Regions from separate parts of the Streptomyces sp. NPDC005492 genome, predicted to be linked through region 1. Evidence: riboswitches for the same ligand, from Rfam matches in the RefSeq annotation. Region 1 holds a riboswitch; each other region holds the start of a gene.
The links. Region 1 has a riboswitch for cyclic di-AMP ahead of ABZT04_RS27400 (LysM peptidoglycan-binding domain-containing M23 family metallopeptidase). Riboswitches for the same ligand answer to the same signal wherever they lie in the genome.
Positions count from the first base shown of each region.

Region 2: linked by a shared signal. The riboswitch ahead of ABZT04_RS12805 (C40 family peptidase) and the one ahead of ABZT04_RS27400 (LysM peptidoglycan-binding domain-containing M23 family metallopeptidase) in region 1 are both predicted to bind cyclic di-AMP.
Region 3: linked by a shared signal. The riboswitch ahead of ABZT04_RS43135 (NlpC/P60 family protein) and the one ahead of ABZT04_RS27400 (LysM peptidoglycan-binding domain-containing M23 family metallopeptidase) in region 1 are both predicted to bind cyclic di-AMP.
Region 4: linked by a shared signal. The riboswitch ahead of ABZT04_RS14070 (transglycosylase SLT domain-containing protein) and the one ahead of ABZT04_RS27400 (LysM peptidoglycan-binding domain-containing M23 family metallopeptidase) in region 1 are both predicted to bind cyclic di-AMP.

Region 1 covers NZ_JBEXDX010000022.1:116,425-121,546, forward strand. Annotated here, with positions in the region: partial or broken gene ABZT04_RS27385 (Glu/Leu/Phe/Val dehydrogenase dimerization domain-containing protein) at 57-1,234, shown strand; gene ABZT04_RS27390 (TetR/AcrR family transcriptional regulator) at 1,279-1,893, shown strand; gene ABZT04_RS27395 (SGNH/GDSL hydrolase family protein) at 1,971-2,756, opposite strand; gene ABZT04_RS27400 (LysM peptidoglycan-binding domain-containing M23 family metallopeptidase) at 2,956-3,864, opposite strand; cyclic di-AMP (ydaO/yuaA leader) riboswitch at 3,869-4,031, opposite strand; gene ABZT04_RS27405 (alpha-galactosidase) at 4,335-5,122, opposite strand, start outside.
Region 2 covers NZ_JBEXDX010000007.1:201,111-206,232, forward strand. Annotated here, with positions in the region: gene bioB (biotin synthase BioB) at 1-23, opposite strand, end outside; gene ABZT04_RS12785 (8-amino-7-oxononanoate synthase) at 171-1,298, shown strand; gene ABZT04_RS12790 (DUF397 domain-containing protein) at 1,340-1,564, opposite strand; gene ABZT04_RS12795 (helix-turn-helix transcriptional regulator) at 1,574-2,443, opposite strand; gene ABZT04_RS12800 (ATP-binding protein) at 2,656-3,114, shown strand; gene ABZT04_RS12805 (C40 family peptidase) at 3,192-3,665, opposite strand; cyclic di-AMP (ydaO/yuaA leader) riboswitch at 3,669-3,850, opposite strand; gene ABZT04_RS12810 (hypothetical protein) at 4,191-4,499, opposite strand; gene ABZT04_RS12815 (ATP-dependent Clp protease proteolytic subunit) at 4,507-5,122, opposite strand, start outside.
Region 3 covers NZ_JBEXDX010000070.1:787-5,908, forward strand. Annotated here, with positions in the region: gene ABZT04_RS43125 (glyceraldehyde-3-phosphate dehydrogenase) at 1-783, shown strand, start outside; gene ABZT04_RS43130 (DUF1996 domain-containing protein) at 870-2,951, opposite strand; cyclic di-AMP (ydaO/yuaA leader) riboswitch at 3,286-3,458, shown strand; gene ABZT04_RS43135 (NlpC/P60 family protein) at 3,467-4,966, shown strand.
Region 4 covers NZ_JBEXDX010000008.1:170,277-175,398, forward strand. Annotated here, with positions in the region: gene ABZT04_RS14060 (LacI family DNA-binding transcriptional regulator) at 1-727, shown strand, start outside; gene ABZT04_RS14065 (HAD family hydrolase) at 834-1,652, shown strand; gene ABZT04_RS14070 (transglycosylase SLT domain-containing protein) at 1,649-2,116, opposite strand; cyclic di-AMP (ydaO/yuaA leader) riboswitch at 2,120-2,323, opposite strand; gene ABZT04_RS14075 (CocE/NonD family hydrolase) at 2,555-4,549, opposite strand; gene ABZT04_RS14080 (peptide MFS transporter) at 4,565-5,122, opposite strand, start outside.

The DNA of each region.
Region 1 (5,122 bases):
GATACTGACTCGCCGTTCAGTACTTGTCCTGTCGGCCCGTGCCGCGAGGAGTCCGTATGACCGCGCCCCTGATGTCGCTCACCTGGACCGACCATGTCACCGGCCGCCGGGGCTTCCTGGTCGTCGACCGATTGGTGCGCGGTGTGTCGAGCGGCGGTCTGCGGATGCGGCCGGGCTGCACGCTGGACGAGGTGGCGGGCTCGCCCGCGGGATGACCATGAAAGAGGCGCTGCACTACGACCCGGAGGGCCGTTACGTCCCTCTCGGCGGCGCGAAGGGCGGCATCGACTGCGACCCCCAGGACCCGGTGTCGTACGGCCTCCTCGTGCGCTACCTGCGGGCCATGCGGCCGTACATCGAGAGCTTCTGGACGACGGGTGAGGACCTCGGGCTCAGCCAGGACCTGGTCGACCGGGCCGCCGCGGAGGCGGGGCTCGTGTCGTCGATCCAGGCCGTGTATCCGCTGCTCGACGACGAGGCGACGGCGCGGCGGCGGCTCGCGGACGCCTTCGCGGTCGAGGTGGACGGCATCGGTCTCGACGAACTGGTCGGCGGCTGCGGGGTCGCCGAGTCGGTGCTCGCGGCGCTGGACCGGGCGGGGGTGCCGTATGCGGGAACGCGGGCCGCCGTGCAGGGTCTTGGCACCATGGGCGGGGCCACGGCACGGTTCCTCACGCGCGCGGGGCTGACGGTCGTGGCCGTGGCCGACGTCAAGGGCACGATCGCCAACCCGGCCGGGCTCGACGTGGACGCGCTGCTCGCGGCGCGGGACGCGTACGGCACCGTGGACCGCCGCGTGCTGCGCCCCGGCGACCGTGAACTCCCCGGCGAGGACTGGCTGTCCGTCGCGGCGGAGGTGCTGGTTCCGGCGGCCGTGTCGTACGCGATCGACACCACGAACCAGCAGGGGATCACCGCTCGTTGGATCGTCGAGGCGGCCAACATGCCCGTCCTGCCGGAGGCCGAGGAGGCGCTCGCCGCGCGCGGGGTCACCGTGCTCCCGGACGTGGTCGTGAACTCCGGGACGAACGCCTGGTGGTGGTGGACGCTGTTCGGCGACATCGGCGCGGACGCGGACGAGGCGTTCGCCCACACGCGGCGGTCGATGCGCGCCCTGATCGACCGGATGCTGGCCCGCGCGGAGGCCGACGGCACGACACCGCGGGCCGCCGCGCACGCCATCGTCGCGGACCGGCTGCCGGTCATCGCGGAGCGCTTCGGCTGGTACCGGTGAGGCACGGGGCGACGCCTTCGCGGGCCACGGATTAGGGTGACCGCGTGGCGAGAGTGCGGTTGAGCGTGGCGGAGCGGCGGGCGGAGTTGCTGCGGGCCGCCGTCGAGCAGATCGAGGCGCGGGGCGTGGCGGCGGTCAGGATCGCCGACGTGGCCTCGGCGCTCGGTGTGAGCAACGCGCTGGTGCTCTATCACTTCTCGACCAAGGAGAAACTGGTCGCCGCCGCCTTCGCCTTCGCCGCCGAGGACGACCTCGCGCATCTGCGCAAGCTGCTCGGCCGCCGGACGACCGCGCTGCGCCGACTGCGGGCAGCGGTGCGCTGGTACGCGCCGACCGGGCAGGCCAAGGGCTGGCGGCTGTGGATCGAGGGCTGGGCGGCGGCCCTTCGCGAACCCGCCCTCCTGGACGTCACCCGCGATCTCGACCGGCAGTGGAAGCGGGCGCTCGCGGAGGTCGTCACCGAGGGAGTCGCCGCCGGCGAGTTCCACTGCCCGGACCCGAACGGCACCGCCCTGCGCCTCACGGCCCTCCTGGACGGCCTCGCCGTACAACTGACGGCGTACGCGGGAGCGGTGCCGCGGGCGCGGGCCCTGGAGTGGGTCGACGAGGCCCTCGCCCGCGAACTGGGCCTGGAAGTGGCGGCGTTGACCGCGTCCTGAGACGGGCTCGGTTCGTGGCCACACCACTCCACTGCGGTCCCCTGCGAGGCGGCGCGGCAACCGCGCCCCTCACCCCCTCAGGCCACCGCCTCGATCCGCATCTTGATGTCGTCGGGCGACAGCGCCCCCTTGGCCTCCACGTGGTCGCCCGAGGACTCGCCGCGCAGTCGGCGGCCGATCCATGGGACCAGGTACTCGCGCGCCCAGTGCACGTCGTCGCGGCGGATGTCGAGCGGGCCGCGCGGTGGCAGGGGCGGCCAGGGCTGGTCGGGGTCGGCCGGGACCTCGACGCCGAGGACCTGGCCGGCGCGGAGGGCCACGCGCGTGTGGCCCTCGGGAGAGAGGTGGAGCCGGTCGCCGTCCCAGGCCCGCCGGTCCTGGACCGTCTTCAGGGACCACAGGTCGAGCACCGGGCAGCCGTACCGGTCGGCGATGGCCCGCACATGTCCGTTGTAGGTGGCGATCTTGCCGCGCAGATGCCTGAGCACCGGCACGCCACGGGTGTCGAAGCCGGTCGTCACCATGACGGTGCCGACGGCGGAGGTGAGGTCGGCGACCGCGCGTTCGAAGCGCTCGGCGACCTCGTCGGGGTCGGTGCCGGGACGGATGATGTCGTTGCCGCCCGCGCAGAAGGAGACCAGGTCGGGGCCGATCTCCTTGGCGCGGGTGAGCTGGTCGGCCACGATCTGGTCGAGGAGTTTCCCGCGGACGGCAAGGTTGGTGTACTCGAAGTCGCCCTCGGGACGGCGATCCGCGAGCAGTACCGCGAACCGGTCGGCCCAGCCGACCATCGCTCCGTCGGGCCCGGGGTCGCCGACGCCCTCGGTGAAGCTGTCCCCCACCGCCACGTACGACCCGATCACTGATCTGTTGTCACTCTTCGAATCGTCTGCCACGGCAACCATAATTCACCCTGGGCTGTGACCTACGCGATCGTATTTAGGGGTTGACGGTCGGTGAGATAAGCCACGTGTAAAGCGTTGTCCAAAGTCGGAATAAGTCTCTGGTCAGGGGCGTTGACTCCGGAACTGCCGTGCCCCTGACCAGGTGTCAGCACCGACCTCAGCCGACGGAGACTCCGTGCGAGCGGAGGTAGGCGACCGGGTCCACGTCCGAGCCGTAGTACGGCGTGGTCCGGATCTCGAAGTGCAGGTGCGGGCCGGTGACGTTGCCGGTCGCGCCGGAGAGGCCGATCTGCTGGCCCTCGGTCACGGTCTGGCCGGCCGAGACGGACAACTGCGACATGTGGGCGTACTGCGAGTACTTGCCGTCCGCGTGCCGGATCACGACCTCGTTGCCGTACGCGCCGTCGTAGGCCGCCGAGACGACCGTGCCCGCGGCGATCGCCTTGACGGTGGTGCCGGTCGGGACCACGAAGTCGACGCCCGTGTGGTAGCCGCTGGACCACATGCTGCCCGCGACGTGATAGCCGGTGCCGATGGTGGCACCGGTCACGGGAAGGGCGTAGCCGGTGGACGTGCTCTTCGACGAAGAAGCCGCAGACGCCGAAGAGGAAGAAGACGAGGAGGACGAAGAGCCGGTCGTCTTGGACGAGTTGGACGACTCGGTCTTGTCCGTCCCGCTCGTCGTGGCCTTCTGGCCGAGGGTGAGCTTCAGGCCCGGGTGGATCAGCGACGGATCGCCGCCGATGACCTCGCGGTTGTCCTGGTAGAGCTTCTTCCAGCCGCCGGTGACGTTCTGGTCCTCGGCGATCTTCGCGAGCCAGTCGCCCGACCGTACCGAATACGTCCTGACGCCCGTCGACTTCGAGACGGTCTTCTCGGCGACCGTCTTCTCGGTCGCCGGAACGGACTGAACCGCCTTTTCCGGAGCGGATGTCGTGGTCGCGGCATGGGCGCCGGTGGCTCCCATGAGCGGAAGGGCGAGGGCTGCGCCGCCGGTTCCGGCTACGGCCATCGAGCGGGTGAGGCGCTGGGACTTCGGGCGGCGGTGCTTACCCTTCGCGGGCATGACGAATTCCTCTCCGGCGCCTGCGAGGTGAGCTGTCGGGTGCGGGCTGGAGATGCCCGGCCGCGCGCTGGTCGCGGCTTTACCCCAAGCCCGTTCCGGAGACCGGAACAGGCGTCGTACCTGTGGGTCCCCCGCTCCTGCCGCATACGGGTGGGTGTGTGCGGATTCCGGTCGGCGGCAGGATTGGGCGTCCGTCCGGATTGGTGGCGAACGTAAGCGAGGAAGACGCAAAGGGACAAGCAGGAGGTTCCACGGATTTGCGTTTCTTGTGATCCCCTGTGGGAATTCACAGTCACCCTCCGTGAATTCCCACCGGACTCCGCCCCTCAATTCCCCAGGAATAGCACGTCAATTACGTGAACATGACGAACGACGTACGGTCACGAATATGACGCTGCTCACGTACCTTCTCCTCAGCTTCCTTTACTCCAGAGCGAGTTGGAACGAAGGCTGCAATTAGGACAGAAGGCTCAGATGCGACGCAGGCGGAGAACCGTCGCATCGAGGTCACCACGCAGCCCGGTGCGCAGCCCGTGGTGCAACAGGACCGCACCTCGGTGGACTTCGCCCGTTTCGAGGCATTCGTACGACGCCGTCGGGTCGAGCCCGCGCAGCCGGAGGGCCGGTACCGGCTCGCCGTAGTGCTGCGCCTGAAGGAGGGCGAGGACGACGGTCTCGTCGCCGCGCACGTACTGCACCGCACTCAGTCCGCCCTGCGGCGGGCGCAGCCGGTGGAGGTCGCCGCGCTGGACGAGCGGGCGGATCTCCTTGTAGAGGTCCACCCATTGGCGGGCCTCCGCGAGTTCCTCCTCGGTCCACTCCGAGAGGTCGCCGCCCACACCGAGCACTCCGGACATGGCGCTCACGAACCGGAAGCGCAGACTGCTGACCCGGTCGTTGAGCTGGGTGTTCGGGCTGTCGGTGACCCAGGCGGCCATCACGCGCGCGGGGTGGATCTGGCTGAAGCCGTGCTGGATGGCGAGCCGGTCCAGCGGGTCGGTGTTGTCGGAGGTCCACACCTGGTCGGTGCGGCTCATGATGCCGAGGTCGATCCGGCCGCCACCGCCCGAGCAGGACTCGAAGGCGACCTTGGGGTGGGCGGCCCGCAGCCGGTCCAACAGGGCGTACAGGGCGCGCACATGGTCGACCCAGAGGCGCTGCGGATAGGCCTCGCCGGGCCAGCCGGCGTCGGTGAAGCAGCGGTTGAAGTCCCACTTCACATAGTCGACGGGGGCGCTGCTCAGGAGCGTGTCGAGGC
Region 2 (5,122 bases), on a different contig from region 1:
ACGAGCGTGTTCAGCAGGTCCATGAGGCCCGATCCTGTCCTACGGGACCGCCCTCGGCCAAGGAGAGATCGGACAAGACACAGGGTTGGGTGTGTGGGTATTGCCACATCCTGGGCGGCGGGTCGTCCGATTAGTGTCTGTGCACTGCCTACAAAAGCCCCGGAGGAACCATGGCGTTCGGCTGGATCGACGAGCAGGCGGAGCAGCGCCGCCGCGCCGGGCTCGTACGGACCCTGCGGCCGCGTCCCGCCGACTCGCCGCTGCTCGATCTCGCGAGCAACGACTACCTGGGTCTGGCCCACCATCCCGAGGTCGTCGAGGGGGCCGCGGCGGCAGCCCGGACCTGGGGCGGCGGGTCCACCGGGTCGCGGCTCGTCACGGGGACGACCGAGCTGCACGCCCGACTGGAGCGTGAACTGGCCGAGTTCTGCGGGTTCGAGGCGGCCCTCGTCTTCTCCTCCGGCTACGCGGCCAACCTCGCCGCGGTCACCACGCTCGCGCCGCACGGCTCGCTGATCGTCTCCGACGCGGGCAACCACGCCTCCCTGATCGACGGCTGCCGACTGGCCCGGGGCGCCACCCAGGTCGTAGGACACGCGGATCCGGAGGGGGTGCGCAAGGCGCTGCGGACGCATGACGGGCAGGCCGTCGTGGTGTCCGACTCGGTGTTCTCGGTGGACGGGGACGCGGCGCCGGTCGCCGCGCTCGCCGAGGCGTGCCGGGAGCGCGGGGCCGGGCTGCTGCTGGACGACGCGCACGGGCTCGGGGTGCTGGGCGAGGGCGGGCGCGGGGCGCCGTACGCGGTGGGGCTCGCGGGGGCCGAGGACGTGGTCGTTACCGTCACACTGTCCAAGTCGCTCGGGAGCCAGGGCGGGGCTGTGCTCGGTCCGGCCCGGGTGATCGACCATCTGGTCAACGCGGCACGGACGTTCATCTTCGACACCGGCCTCGCCCCGGCGGCGGCCGGCGCCGCACTGGCGGCCCTCACCCTGCTGCGGCGCGAGCCCGAGCGGGCCGCGCGCGCTCGGGCCGTGGCGGGCGAACTGCACGCACGCCTGACCGCCGCGGGTCTGGAAGCGGTGCGTCCGGACGCCGCGGTGGTCTCCGTGCGGGCACCGTCCCCGGAGGCGGCCGTCCGCTGGGCGGCCGACTGCCGTACGGCAGGGCTGGCCGTGGGCTGCTTCCGTCCTCCTTCCGTGCCCGACGGCATCTCACGGCTCAGGCTGACCGCCCGAGCGAACCTCTCCGGGGCCGAGATCGAACGCGCTGTACGTGTGATCGGCGAGACGCGACCATGAGTCGGCGTGACACGGCCGTGTGTCGCTGACGGGGGAACAGATCAGTGGAACGTGGTGAGGAAGCCCGTCCAGCTCTCGGGGGAGAAGAGCAGGGCGGGTCCTTGCGGGTCCTTCGAGTCGCGTACGGCGAGCAGCCCCGTGGCGGGGCCTGAGCGCGGACGGGCCGCCTCGACGCAGTTGTTCGCTCCCGTGCTGTAGCTGCTGCGCAGCCACCGCACACCGGACAGTTCGGTACTGGAAGGTACGTTCCGAGGCAGTGCAGACATGGTGCCTCCTTACGAGCCGTCACCTATCCCGGCGATGTGATCCAACGAATCCTCGGGCGAAAGTGCGTGGAACTGAAGGGTGTTGAAGGCCTCGCTGTAGGCCTCTAGGTCTTCTTTCCGTTCGAGGTAGAGGCTACTCGTCAAGTGGTCGAGAACAACCACGTCCAGATCAGAAGTGCTCGGAAAGGAGAAGATAACGAAAGGGCCGGTGATGCCGATGTGTGCTCCTGCGGCGAACGGCAGTACCTGAAGCCTGACTTGGGGCAGTCGCGCGGCCTCCACGAGCCGGTCGAGCTGCCGCGCCATCACGCCTGGTCCGCCGACCTCCCGCCGCAGTACCGCCTCGTCGAGGACCACGCTCAGCGACAGCGGCGGATCAGCGCGCAGCACGTCCTGCCGGGCCAGCCGAACCCGCACCAGCGTGTCGAGCCGGTCGGCCCCGTCGTTGTCGAGGCCGCCCACCGCGGCCCGGGTCACCGCGCGGGCGTACTCGGGCGTCTGCAGCAAACCGGGGACCACCGACGTCTCCAGGTTGCGGATCGTGCTGGCCTGTGACTCCAGACTGATGAAGTCCCGGTAGGCGGGCGGCAGTACGCCGCGATAGGCGTGCCACCAGTGGTGTCGGCCGCCGTTGTCGTCCGAGCCCGCGAGCACGAGCAGCATGTCCCGAAGCTGGGCGTCACTCACCTGATAGGCATCGAGAAGTAACCGGACGTCAGGCGGTTTCACGCCACTCGCGCCGGTCTCGATCCGGCTCACCTTCGACTGGTGCCAGCCGACCAGTCGGGCTGCCTCCCCACTGGTGAGCCCCGCTTCCGCACGCAACGCGCGGAGTTCGGCGCCCAGTTTGCGGCGGCGCACCGCGGGACCGTACTGCATGGGTTTCTCCTTACTCCTTCCGAGCCGCCCAAATACGGTCTGAGGTCGCAGAGTTCACCGCTTCGAGCGACAGATATATGCATATCTTGGTGGATCGGCACCGTTACCGCCGAGGTAATGGCAGTCTGGCGAAGAAGCACCAGTCCGGGACCGTACTCGAACCATCCGCTCCGTGTCGGACACCGGTCCCGCGGGAAAGGGACGACCGCGCCATGGCAGACCATCTGGAAGCATCCGTCACTCTGCCGAGCGATCCCGCCTCGGTCTCCACCGCCCGCACCTACGTGGTCGGGACCCTCGCGGAATGGGGACTGCCGGCGGACACGGAGGTCGCCGACACCATCCGCCTCATCGTCTCCGAACTCGCCACCAACGCCGTACAGCACACCCTCGGACAGTCACCCACCTTCACGGTGGACATCCAGTTGGAGCGTGACGAACACCTGCGCATCGGCGTCACCGACAGCCACCCCCGCTTCCCCAAACGACTGCCGGCCGCCGTCCAGCAGGACAACGGCCGGGGGATGGTCATCATCCGCTGGCTGACCGCGGAGTGCGGCGGCAAACTCAAGGTCAGGCCCACCAGGGAGGGCGGCAAGACGGTCTCCGTCGAGGTGCCCTGGACGGTCCCGGCCCGACCGGTGACCGCAGCGGGCCAGCAGGAGCCGTAGGCCCTGTCGGCCTGGCGCACCCGAGGGGGTGGCGGCCCGTCAGGTGGCCGCCACCCCCTCGGGAGGCTCAGCGAGGGTCAGCTGACCCGGCCGTACCAGACGCTCTTGGTCCAGATCTTCTGCAAGCGCACCACGTCCCCGGTCTTGGGGGCGTGCCAGATCTTTCCCTTCCCGGCGTAGATGCCGACGTGGTAGACGCTGGAACCCGAGTGGAAGAACACCAGGTCCCCGGCCTTGCGGCCCTTGGCCGAGACGTGGTGGGTCTTGTTGTACTGCTGGGCCGCCGTACGGGGCAGCTTCTTGCCCGCCTTCTTGTACGAGTAGAGCGTCAGCCCGGAGCAGTCGAAGCGGCTCGGTCCGGTGGCGCCGTACCGGTAGGGGGAGCCCTTCTTGGAGGCGGCCACCTGGAGTGCCTTCGTCGCTGGTGTCGCGGCCGCGGCGTCGGATGCGACGCCCGGGATCACGACGGAGCCGCCCACGGCGGCGATGGCGAAGGCCGAGGCCGTACCGGCCCGGACCATCAGCGACGGGACACGATTGAGCGCAGTCATGCGCAACCCTTCGTCAGCCGCCTGTGAAGGATGACCTGTCGGATTCGGGCTGGCGAAGTTGCCCGGCCGCACACTCGCGGCTTCACCCCAAGGGCTGCTCGACCCGGTCATGGCGTGACCGTCCCGGCGACCCGTCGTGCTTGGGTCCTCCACTCCTGCCGATGCAATCCTGTCGACCTGTCATCCGGGCGGCGGCAGGACTCGGCGTCCGCCCGGATCGCCCCGCCGCTGCGGCGGGGTCTTGTCGTCAGACAGGGATCTTGACCCATGGATGTCCGAAAATCCCAACGGAACCGGGGATTTGTGGGGTTACTCACCACTCACCCGTTCGGGTGGACACCCCAATGTTCGAAGAGGTGTCGAGGGGCGCGCACCCCTCGGACCAGCACCGGAGCACTTCATCCGGCCCCCGGTCTACGCCAGTTGCGCAAGCCCGGGGGCCTCACGGACGGAGGAGTGGCTACTCCGATCGGGGGTAAGCCGTTCGGCCCGTTTCACCCGCGCCCGCGAGGACTCCGCATGCCCTCAACTGTCGGAGGGTGCGGGGATGGTGACGCGAGCCGTGCGGCGCTCCCCGTCCAGCACGCGCAGCGCCCGCGCGAGGGTGGGCGCGTGCAGCTCGGTCTCGCCCCGCTGGTGCATCAGCGCCAGCGCGTCCCGCAGCTCGGCCGCCTTGGCCACCAGCGCCTGAGCGGCCCTCAGACCACGGTAGGTGTCTCCGTGATGCGCGGGGTTGATACGGCCCAGCAGGTCGGCCACATCGAGATAACGGTCAATCAACTCGCCCTCGGCACGCGTCAGTGCGGGCAGCGGTGGAAGCTCCGGCGGCAGCATCGCGGGCTCACTCCCCGCCCGGCTCGGTGAGCGAGCTCCTGCGGCTGGGCACGATCCGGTCCACCAGGCCGTATTCCAGGGCCTGTTGGGCGTCCAGGATGCGGTCCCGCTCGATGTCCGCGCTCACCTGCTCCACCGTCCGGCCCGTGTGACGCGCCAGCAGCTCCTCCAGTCGGGACCGGGTGCGCGCCAACTCCTGTGCCTGGATGGCGAGATCACTCGCCTGACCGTGGACCGGCTCGGGCAGCGAGGGCTGGTGGATCACCATCCGCGCGCCCGGCAGCGCGGACCGCTTGCCCGGCGTGCCCGCCGCCAGCAGCACCGCGGCGGACGAGCCGGCCTGGCCCAGGCAGATCGTCTCCACGTCACAACTGACGTACTGGAGCGTGTCGTAGATCGCCGACATCGCGGTGAACGAGCCGCCGGGCGAGTTGATGTACAGCGAGATGTCCCGGTCCGGCGCCTGGTGTTCGAGGTGCATGAACTGGGCCATCACATCGTTCGCCGAGATGTCGTCGATCGGCGTCCCGAGGAAGACGATCCGCTCCTCCAGCAACTTCGAGTACGGGTCGAGGGTCCGGTGCCCGGCGCTGGTGCGCTCGGTGAACTCGGGCAGGACATGG
Region 3 (5,122 bases), on a different contig from region 1:
ACGGCGTACGGCATCAAGGACGCCATCCTCATCGACAACACGGGCAAGTGGCGTGACCGGGAAGGCCTTTCGCAGCATCTGCGGCCCGGCATCGACAAGGTCGTGCTGACCGCGCCCGGCAAGGGCGACGTCCCCAACATCGTGCACGGCGTCAACCACGACACGATCAAGCCGGACGAGCAGATCCTGTCCTGCGCGTCCTGCACCACCAACGCGATCGTGCCGCCGCTGAAGGCGATGGCCGACGAGTACGGTGTGCTGCGCGGCCATGTGGAGACCGTCCACTCGTTCACCAACGACCAGAACCTGCTGGACAACTACCACACGGCCGACCGCCGCGGCCGTTCGGCGCCGCTGAACATGGTGATCACCGAGACCGGTGCCGCGTCCGCCGTGGCCAAGGCGCTGCCCGACCTCAAGGCGCCGATCACCGGCAGCTCGATCCGGGTCCCGGTGCCGGACGTCTCGATCGCGATCCTCAGCCTGCGACTCGGCCGCGAGACCACCCGCGCCGAGGTCCTCGACCACCTCCGCGAGGTCTCGCTGACGTCCCCGCTGAAACGGCAGATCGACTTCACCACCGCCCCCGACGCGGTGTCGAGCGACTTCATGGGCTCACGTCACGCCTCGATCATCGACGCGGGCGCCACCAAGGTCGACGGCGACAACGCGATCCTCTACCTCTGGTACGACAACGAGTTCGGCTACTCCTGCCAGGTCGTCCGGGTCGTCCAGCACGTCTCCGGGGTCGAGTACCCGACCTTCCCGGCGCCGGCCGTCTGACCGCCCGGGCCCGGAACGACCGACGGCCCGGTCGGCCCCAACTGGGGTCGACCGGGCCGTCGTTGCTGTTACCACCGCGCACGGTGTCAGCGTGAGCTGCGCTTGCCCCGGTAGAGCACCACGAACCCGGCGACGAGAAGCAGCGCACCGGCCATGGCGGGCCACAGGTTCGCCCCGGTCTCCGCCAGCCCGCCCTGCGCCTGCGGTTCGGTCTGCGGGGCCACGGCGGCGTAGCTCTCCCCGCCCGACGAGTTCGTGGGCGGCGTCTCCACGGCGCTGCCGACCTCACCGCCGGTACCTGCGTTGCCGTCCGAACCACCCTGCGTCGGCGTCGCGTTCGACCCTTCGGTCTTCGTGTCGGCCTTGGGCACAGCGACAGCGGACGTCAACGAGCTGGGGTCCGTGGTCGCGGTGTCCGGGGCGCTCGTCGCGGGCGCGACGGTGGGCTGGTCGTTGGTGTCGCCGTTTCCGCCGTTACCGCCACTCCCCCCGTTCCCGCTGTTTCCACCGTTTCCGTCATTCCCGCCGCTCCCGGCGGGCTCGTCGGTCGCGGTCGCGCTGGGCGCCGCCGTAGCGGTGTCGGTGGCCGTCGGGGACTCCTGCGGCTCCCCCGAACCCCCGCCCGAACCCGAACCACCGCCCGAACCGGAGCCCGAACCATCTCCTGTACCGCCGCCCGACCCGTTACCCGAACCGCCGCCCGTTCCCGGGTCGTTGTCCGTCCCTGCGCCGCACTTCTCACCGTTGTTGATGCAGTTGACCATGTCCTTCATCAGGCCCTCGTCGAAGACGTTGATGAAGTCGCCGTGGTCCGTGACGGGCTTGTGCTGCTGCTCCGGGAAGGAGTCCACCGCGAACAGCGGGGTGGTCTTGCCGCCGTCCTGGAGGCTCGGCGCGTCGACGTCGTAGACGATCCGCTGGACCAACTGCGGAATGGCCTCGAAGCCCGCCGGGCAGGCGCCTTCGGCGTCCTCGAAGGCCACGTGGGTCCGGTGGTTGGCGCTGTCGATGTTGCGGCCGTCCCAGCAGCTCTGGAACTTGAAGGTGCGCACGACGTCACTGCCCGCCGGGCACAGCGGGTACTTGTCCTTGAGCTGCCGGTCCTCGAACCCGGTACAGCTCCAGGAGGCGTTGGCGTTGGCCGGGCCGTTGACGAAGGCCTTGGCGTCGCCGGTGATGATGCGCAGGAGCCGCGGCATGGCGGTGACCTTGCTCTGCGGGTTGCCCACGAACGTCAGCGTGGCTTCCTTGGCCGTGACGATCTGGCCGGAGTTGCCCTCGGTGCCGCCGCCGGGCTTGTCGGCGTCCCGCTCCTGCTTGCCGTTCTGCAGGCGCAACACAGGCCAGTAGTAGGTGGACTTGTCGCCCGGGTTCTCGCAGCTCGTGTTCGCGTTCGCGAGATCCTGGTCGCTGGCGAAGGCGTTGTTGGACTGATTGCCGACGTAGTCGTGGAAGTGGTGGGCGCCGTTGGTGACCCCGGGCGCGACGATGACGTTGTCGGAGTTGAACAGGCCGTTCTCGTTCACACCGCAGGCGGTGACGAACGTACCGCGGGAGGCGTCGGCCTGTTCCTTCGGCGTGTTCACGTTGGGCTGTACGGAGGTGATGTCCGCGTAGTCCGAGGCGACGGGCCCGTTGGTGGACTGCTGCTGGCCCTGGCCGTCGCCCTGTTGCTGGCCCTGGTCACCGGCGGCGCCACTCGGGTCCTCGCTGCTGCCGCCCTGGTCACCGGTGTCGTTCTTCGGCGCGATCAGCGTGCAGGCGGCGAGCGCGTCGAGTCCCTCCGGGCGGTCGCCGACGCGTGCGATGGCGTCGCCGATCCGTCCGATCGTCGCGGCCCGCTTCTCCTTCAACGGATTCATGATCGCGTTGTCGGCGAAGGAGGCGTCCTGGCGTATGGACTCCGTGGAGTCCTGGAGCTTCTGGTAGGCCTCGGTGATCTGCTGGTCGAGCAGGGCGAGTTCCTTGTCGACGTCGGTCTTCGCCTCGTCCGGAACCGTCGTCAACTGGGTTCCGATGTCAGGGCAGTCGATCGTCGCACCTCGCGATGCCGCGTCCGGGGAGCCCTGTTGGGCGGAGTCACCACCCCAGCCACCTTCGGACGCCGACGCGTATACGTTCGCCGCCACCAGTCCTCCGCCGCCCAGCATCAGGGCGACTGCTGCCATCGTCGCGCGGCGTGCGCCCGTTGGGCGTCTGCGCGTGTTGCGTGCCAAGGAAGTGCTCCTACACGTATCGGTCGGCCCGGCTCGTCCCGGCATGGACATCCCCCGTCCCAATACGGGGTCGGGTCCCGATGTGTTCAACCGTCCCGAAAATTCATAGCGACCTCATACGGAACGCCTGACTCCGCCGACCCATGAGCGCTCGCCACACCCAGGACGAGGTAAAGGTCACAAATACGTATCGGACATATCGCGCTTCAACCTTCACACGAGGCACACACGTTGGCTAGGTTGGCGCACAGGCCTTGCGACTAACTCCGGCGATCGGCGCCGGGCCGCACGGCTTGCGCCGAATCCGGTGTGCCGCTCGCGGCAGCCGGAACCGGGGACCCAACCGACTTGGGGTGAATCGGCCCAACTGCCCAGCGGGGCAAGGGCCGTAGGGCAAACCTTCCGTGATCGACGCCCGAACCCGACAGCTAACCCGGTAGGCGCGATACGGAAGGAGCACGTCTGCCATGCCGGCAGAACGAAGGACGCGCAGCGGAGGCAGTGGCCCCACCGTGGACGACCGACCCAGCCGCGAAGAAGTCCAGCGGCGGATCAACTCCCTTTACGACAGGGCCGAGACGGCCACCGGGAACTACAACGCCACCCGTGCGATGTCCGGGGGGCCGCGCCGGCGTGTCACCCCTCGATCCGGCGCGTCGCGGCCCTCGGATCCCGCCCTCGACGCCGTCACCCGCCAGTGGTTCGACCGGGCCCGCTCCCAACTGGGCCCGACCGTACCGGCGATCCTGCCGCCCAGCCGGACTCCCGGCCGTCCGGCGGAACCCCGGCCTGAGCGACGCCCCGAGCCCGAGTCCGCCCCCGCGCTCCAGGCGCCGCCCAGCCGCGCCGTCGCGGAACTGACCGCGGCGCCCGCCGTACCCGACATCACCACCGCGGCACCGGAGTTGACCGCCCGGCCGGTCGCCGCACTGCCCCCCGCGCCGCAGTCACCGCAAGCACCACCGGCGACCGTGCTCGACCTGCCGCCCGTGCCCGCCCTCGAACTGGCACCCGCGCCGATGGTGGAGTCGCCCCAACTGGCCCCGCAGGCAACCCCGGAGCCGGTCTTCGACCCGCTCACCGCGGACTTGGCGCTGCTCCCCTACATCGCCGCACCGCGCACCGAGACCGCCCCGGCGAACGCCACCTGGCCGCCGCCGGATCCGGCCTGGTCCGCCCCGGAGACGGCCTGGTCCACCGGGCAGATGCCCATGGTGACCGACTGGTCCACCGGACAGATGCCCGTGGTCACCGACTGGTCCACCGGACAGATACCCATGGTGCCCGAGCAGCCGACCGGCGAGCCCACCTGGTACACGACACCGGAACCGGACTGGCGCCCGCCCCAGCAGGAGTGGCAGCCGACCGCGCCCGCCCCCGAGGTCTCCTACGCGGCAGCCCCGGCCGTCGCCCCCGAGGTCTCCTACGCGGCCGGCCCGGTCATCGCTCCCGAGGTCTCCTTCGCCGCGGCCCCGATCCTCGCCCCCGAGATCACCCTGCCCACCGCTCCGACCATGCCGCCCGAGATCATTCTCCCCACGGACCGGACCATGGGCCCGACGACCACCGCGCCCGTCCCTGTCCCTCCCGAGATCGGCACCGGCGCCCAGAGCAAGACCGGCATCGCGCTCGCCTTCGCCCGCGCGCAGATCGGCAGGCCCTGCCTGTGGGGCGCGGCGGGACCGGACGCGTACGACTGCTCCAGCCTCACCCAGGCCGCCTGGAAGGCCGCAGGCGTCCTGCTCCCGCGCACCGCCCAGGAACAGTCGGGCGCCGGCGCACTCGTCCCGCTCACCGACATCCGCCCCGGTGACCTGATCTTCTTCTACGACAGCATCGACCACGTCGGCCTCTACACCGGAAACGGCCTGATGATCCACGCGCCGAGCCCGGGGACGCCGATACGCGAGGAGTCGATCTTCTACGCGGGTTCCGCCGCCATCCGGGGCGCCGTGCGACCCGCCTGATCCGCTCGGGAGACCAGGCCGGGGAGGGCCCGGCCTGGTCGCACATATGTGCACACCCCGGCCGCCCGGTGAGCCGTTTCGTTGGTCCGTACGAGTGGTGCATCCTGAGACACGGTCGTAGCGTCGACAGTGAGACGACGACCGTGCCCGGGCCGG
Region 4 (5,122 bases), on a different contig from region 1:
CCGGCACGACATCCCCCTCCTGCTGATGCTGGCCTCCTCGCGCGACGAGCGCCGCCGCCTCACGCGGTACATCACCTCGGGCCACGTCGACGGCGTACTCCTGGTCTCCAACCACAGCGGAGACCCGGTCGCGGCCGAACTCCGGGACGCCGGGATCCCGTTGGTGGCCTGCGGCAAGCCGCTCGGCACCGCCTCCAAGTACAGCTATGTGGCCGCCGCCGACCGTGACGGCGCCCAGGAGATGGTCCGCCATCTCATCGCCCGCGGCCGCCGCCGCATCGCCATGGTCACCGGACCGCTCGACGCCCCCGGCGGCCCCGACCGTCTCGCCGGCTACCGAGACGTCCTCACCGAAGCAGGTCTGCCCCACGACCCCGCGCTCGTGGTCGAGGGCGACTACCGCCGCACCGGCGGTGAGGAGGCCGCCCGCCGCCTCCTGGCGCAGGCCCCCGACATCGACGCGGTGTTCGTCGCCTCCGACCTCATGGCCCTCGGAGTCGTCAACACCCTCCAGCAGTCCGGCCGTTCGGTCCCCGATGACATCGCTGTCGGAGGCTTCGACGACTCGGCGGCGGCCACCTCCATCACCCCGGCCCTCACCACCATGCGCCAGCCCTACGACCGCATCAGCGCCGAGATGGTCCGCATGCTGCTCGCCCAGATCGCCGGCGAGGACACGGCGGGCGTCATCCTGCCGACGGAACTGGTCGTCCGGGAGTCGGCATAACGGCCTTGTCTGTCAAACCAACCGGAACACGGGTCAACGGATGTGAAGGCAGCAGCCGTCCGGTTCGTGTCGAGTCGGTGGGGCTTTCCATCCGTATTCTCTGATCATGGCCGCACCCCTCGCATATGCACTGATCGCCACCGACCTGGACGGGACGCTGCTGCGCGGCGACGACACGCTCTCCGACCGGTCCCTCGCCGCGCTGCGGCGGGTGGCGGCGGCCGGTGCCCGGCATCTCGTCGTCACCGGCCGGCCCGCCCCGAGAGTGCGGCCGCTCCTCGACGACCTCGGCTCCAGGGGGCTCGCGGTGTGCGGACAGGGCGCGCAGTTGTACGACGCCGGCGCGGACCGTCTGCTCTGGTCGGTCACCCTGGACCGGGAGTTGGCGGAGACCGCGCTCGGCAAGATCGAGGCCGAGGTGGGCCAGGTGTACGCGGCTGTCGACCAGGACGGGGTGGACGGCCTCACCCTCATCGAGCCCGGCTACCTCATGCCGCACCCCACGCTCCCCGCCGTACGGGTCGAGCGGCGGGACGACCTGTGGGCCGAGCCGATCAGCAAGGTGCTGCTGCGTCATCCCGCCCTGGCGGACGACGAGTTGGCGTGCACGGCGCGTTCGGTGGTGGGTTCGCTGGCCTCGGTCACCATGTCGGGCCCCGGCACCGTCGAACTCCAGCCACTCGGCATCACCAAGGCGACCGGCCTCGCCCTCGCCGCCCGGCATCTGGGCCTGACCCCCGCCGACACCATCGCTTTCGGCGATATGCCGAACGACATCCCGATGTTCGACTGGGCGGCCCATGGCGTGGCGATGGCCAACGCCCATCCCGAACTCAAGGCGGTGGCCGACGAGGTGACGACGTCGAACGAGGACGACGGCATCGCCGTCGTCCTCGAAAGACTGCTGGTGGACGCCGGTTTCTAGTAGGCGCCGTACACGTTGTCGATGGAGCCGTACACCGCTGCCGCGTAGTTGCAGGCGGCGGTGATGTTCGCGACTGGGTCGTACGGGTCGAACGAGGTTCCCGCCACGTGGTAGGCGTTGAAGGTCGGGTCGATGACCTGGAGCAGGCCCTTCGACGGCGTACCGGCGGCGGCGTTGGAGTCCCAGTTGTTGATGGCCCACGGGTTGCCGGAGGACTCGCGGATCACGTTGCGGTAGATGCCGTTGTACGTGCCCGGAATCCCCTTCTGCGCCATGATCGCGAGGGACTCGCGGATCCAGCCGTCGAGGTTGTTGGGGTAGCCGGCGGCCGTGGTCGATGTGGTCGTGGCGGCCGAGGCGGTGGTCGCGCCGACGATCGGCAGGGCGAGGATCGCGGCACCGGTGCCGAGGACGGCGAGGTTGCGGACCAGGCGGGCGCGGCGGGACTGAGCGGTTGCAGGCATGACGAGGTTCCTCTCCGTCGCCTGCGAGGTGAGCTGTCGGGTTCGGGCTGGGAGGTGCCCGGCCGCGTCCTTGCGGACGTGGCTTAACCCCAAGCCGTCCCGGTCGTGCTGACCGGTCCGGCGACTTACCTGGTTCCCCCGCTCCTGCCGTGCGAGATGTTCGTGACTGGGATGTCGGGCGGCGGCAGGATTCGGCGTTCCGCTCGACAGGGCGGGAACGTATGCGAGAGCACATGTCCGGAACAAGTGGCGGAATCACACCTAACCCCTATTGACCTTGGTCTGAGGCGTATGGGGCACTTGATCCTTTGCGTGAGCCAAGGGTCAACTGTCAAACGCCACAAGGGGAAACGCGGACAGAGTGGGACACAGGTCATTCATAGAAATACGTGACCCAACTCACGGGAGGATTAAGAACGGCAAATCGGGCATTCGGCCTCAACTAGCAGTTCTCGGAATCCTTTTCTCCCACGTTCGGTGAAAGATCACCTCTCCGCCTTCGGTGCAGATGACCTCATTCGAGGTAATAAAGTCCGTTTCGTCGCACGTGATCTCCGACCGCGTGCGCACGGTCGTGTCCCAGGCCGACTCCGGCCGGTGCAGCCGGATCGACCAGTCCGAGCGGGTGCGCGCCGACAGCGGGTCCGACTCGTCGATCGTGTACGTCTCCAGCGCGTCCTCGGTGAACTCCAGCCCGTCGGGATACACACGCGTCCCGCCGTACCGGGGGTCCACCTCCAGCCGCCACTCGCCCTTCGCGACATCCCGCACGACCAGTCGCTCGGGGCGTGGCTCGTCGAGGGTGACCGGCTCGCTCACTCCGAGCGGCTCGGCCTCCTCGGGCTCCTCGAAGGAAATATGACCCGTCAATTCCCGCTCCCGCACCGGGAGTTCGAGCGCGCTGCCCTCCGGGTCCAGGGTGAAGCCGGCCGCCGACTCCGGCTGGGGCCAGATCCACGGCCAGTACGCCGAGGACACCGCGAGCCGGATGCGATGACCGGGCGGGACGGCGTACCCGATGCCGTTCAGCTCGAAGGCCACGTCCTCGGTGGCACCCGGCGTCCACGGCACCGCCCGGTCCCGGCCGTGCCGCGCCGACAGGTTCAGCACACCCCGGGTGACCAGGGTCGAGGAGCCGTCCGGGGCGACGTCGCACAGCCGGGCGATCACCTGCCCGCGCGGCACCGGGCAGGTCAGCCGCAGCCGCACCCTGGGCCGGCCCAGCACCCAGGTCTCGTCCGGCACCTCGAACTCGAAGCACGCCGACCGCGCGTCCTCGTCCCGCTGGTCCGGCGGCAGATCGGCGTCGTTCCCGAAGGGGAAGAACCGGCCCGCGTCCACACCGGTGTGCATGGGGGAGCGGACGATCACGGGCGCGCCGCGCAGACCGTACGTCGTCGTCTTCACATGCGGCGAGGGCCAGGACGGCTCGCCGACCCAGCGGCCCGGCAGGGTGTCGTAGACCGTGGCCGGGGGATGCGCGTCGCTGACGTAGGCGCGCAGGAGCGGGTCGGTGGTGACGCCGGTGTCCTCGCCCTTGAGCCAGTGGTCCCACCAGCGCAGGGTCTCCTGGAGGAAGCCGATCGCGGGTCCCGGCGGCAGGCCCCGGTCGGGGTACTGGTGGGACCAGGGTCCGATCAGGCCGCGCACCCGGTCGGGCGGGAGGTGCTCGACGAGCCGTAGGACGGTGTCCCGGTACGGGTCGTGCCAGCCGCCCACCGCGAGGACGGCCGCGCCGATCGCGCCGTAGTCCTCGCGGACGCTGCCGTGCTTCCAGTAGTCGTCCCGGATCTGGTGGGCCAGCCAGGTGTGGATGAACGGGTCGATCTGTTCCAGGCGTTCGAGCCACATGTCCCGCCAGACGAGGCCCGCGTACGCGGGGTCCGGCGGGCGCGCGACGAAGGCGAGCATGGTGGCCGCCCAGGCGTGCAGGTCGACGGCGAGGGCCGAACCTCCCATGTAGTGCACGTCGTTGTCGTAGCGGTCGTCGGTCGAGCAGACCGTGACGATCGCCTTCAACGGCTCCGGCGCGAGGGCCGCGATCTGGAGCGAGTTGAAACCACCCCAGGAGATACCGAACATGCCGACCTTGCCGGTGCACCAGGGTTGCGCGGCAAGCCAGTTGACGACCTCGACCCCGTCGGCCAGCTCGACGGCCGAGTACTCGTCCGTGGGCATGCCCTCGCTGTTGCCGTGCCCGCGCACGTCGACCCGGACGGAGGCGTAGCCGTGTCCCGCGTACCAGGGGTGGCGCTGGGCGTCGCGGGGCGCGGTCCAGTCGGTCAGGCGGTACGGGAGGTATTCGAGGAGGGCCGGCACGGGCTCGTCCGTCACCGGGCGCCACACGCGTGCGTAGAGGCGGGTTCCGTCCGGGAGGGGGATGCGGAGGTCCTCGTGGGTGCTTTCGTGGGGGAAGGTCGTACGGATGCGCATGAGGACCCCGCAGGTTCAGTGGACCGGGTGCATGGTGCGGCGCAGCCAGGGCGCGGCGGCCGTCACCGCGAGGCCGGCGGCCACCGCGATGGCGCCGTTGACGCCGAAGTAGGCCGGCTTGGAGACGTCGTCGTAGAACTTCACCGTCTGGGCCTGGATGCCGTTGGCGAGAGCGAGGGACAGGAACCAGAGGGACATGGTCTGGCTGGAGAAGGCGGCCGGGGCGAGCTTGGTGGTGGCCGACATGCCGGAGGTCTCCAGCAGGATGTCGCCGAGGCCGAGCAGGAAGTACGAACCGACGATCCACCAGGCGGACATCAGGTAGTCGTTGTTCGCGTGCCCGGAGGTCGGCAGGACCATCAGCAGGAACGACAGGCCGCCCAGGACGACCCCGATCGCGATCTTGTTGGAGGCGTGCGGCTGGCTACGGCCCATGCGGACCCAGAGGGCGGCGACCACGGGCGCGAGCCCGACCTCGAAGGCGCCGAGCGCGCTTGCGTACCAGCTCGCGGGGAAGTCGAAGCCCAGGATGGTCGTCTCGGCGTTCGAGGCGGCCAGCAGCATCATCGTCGA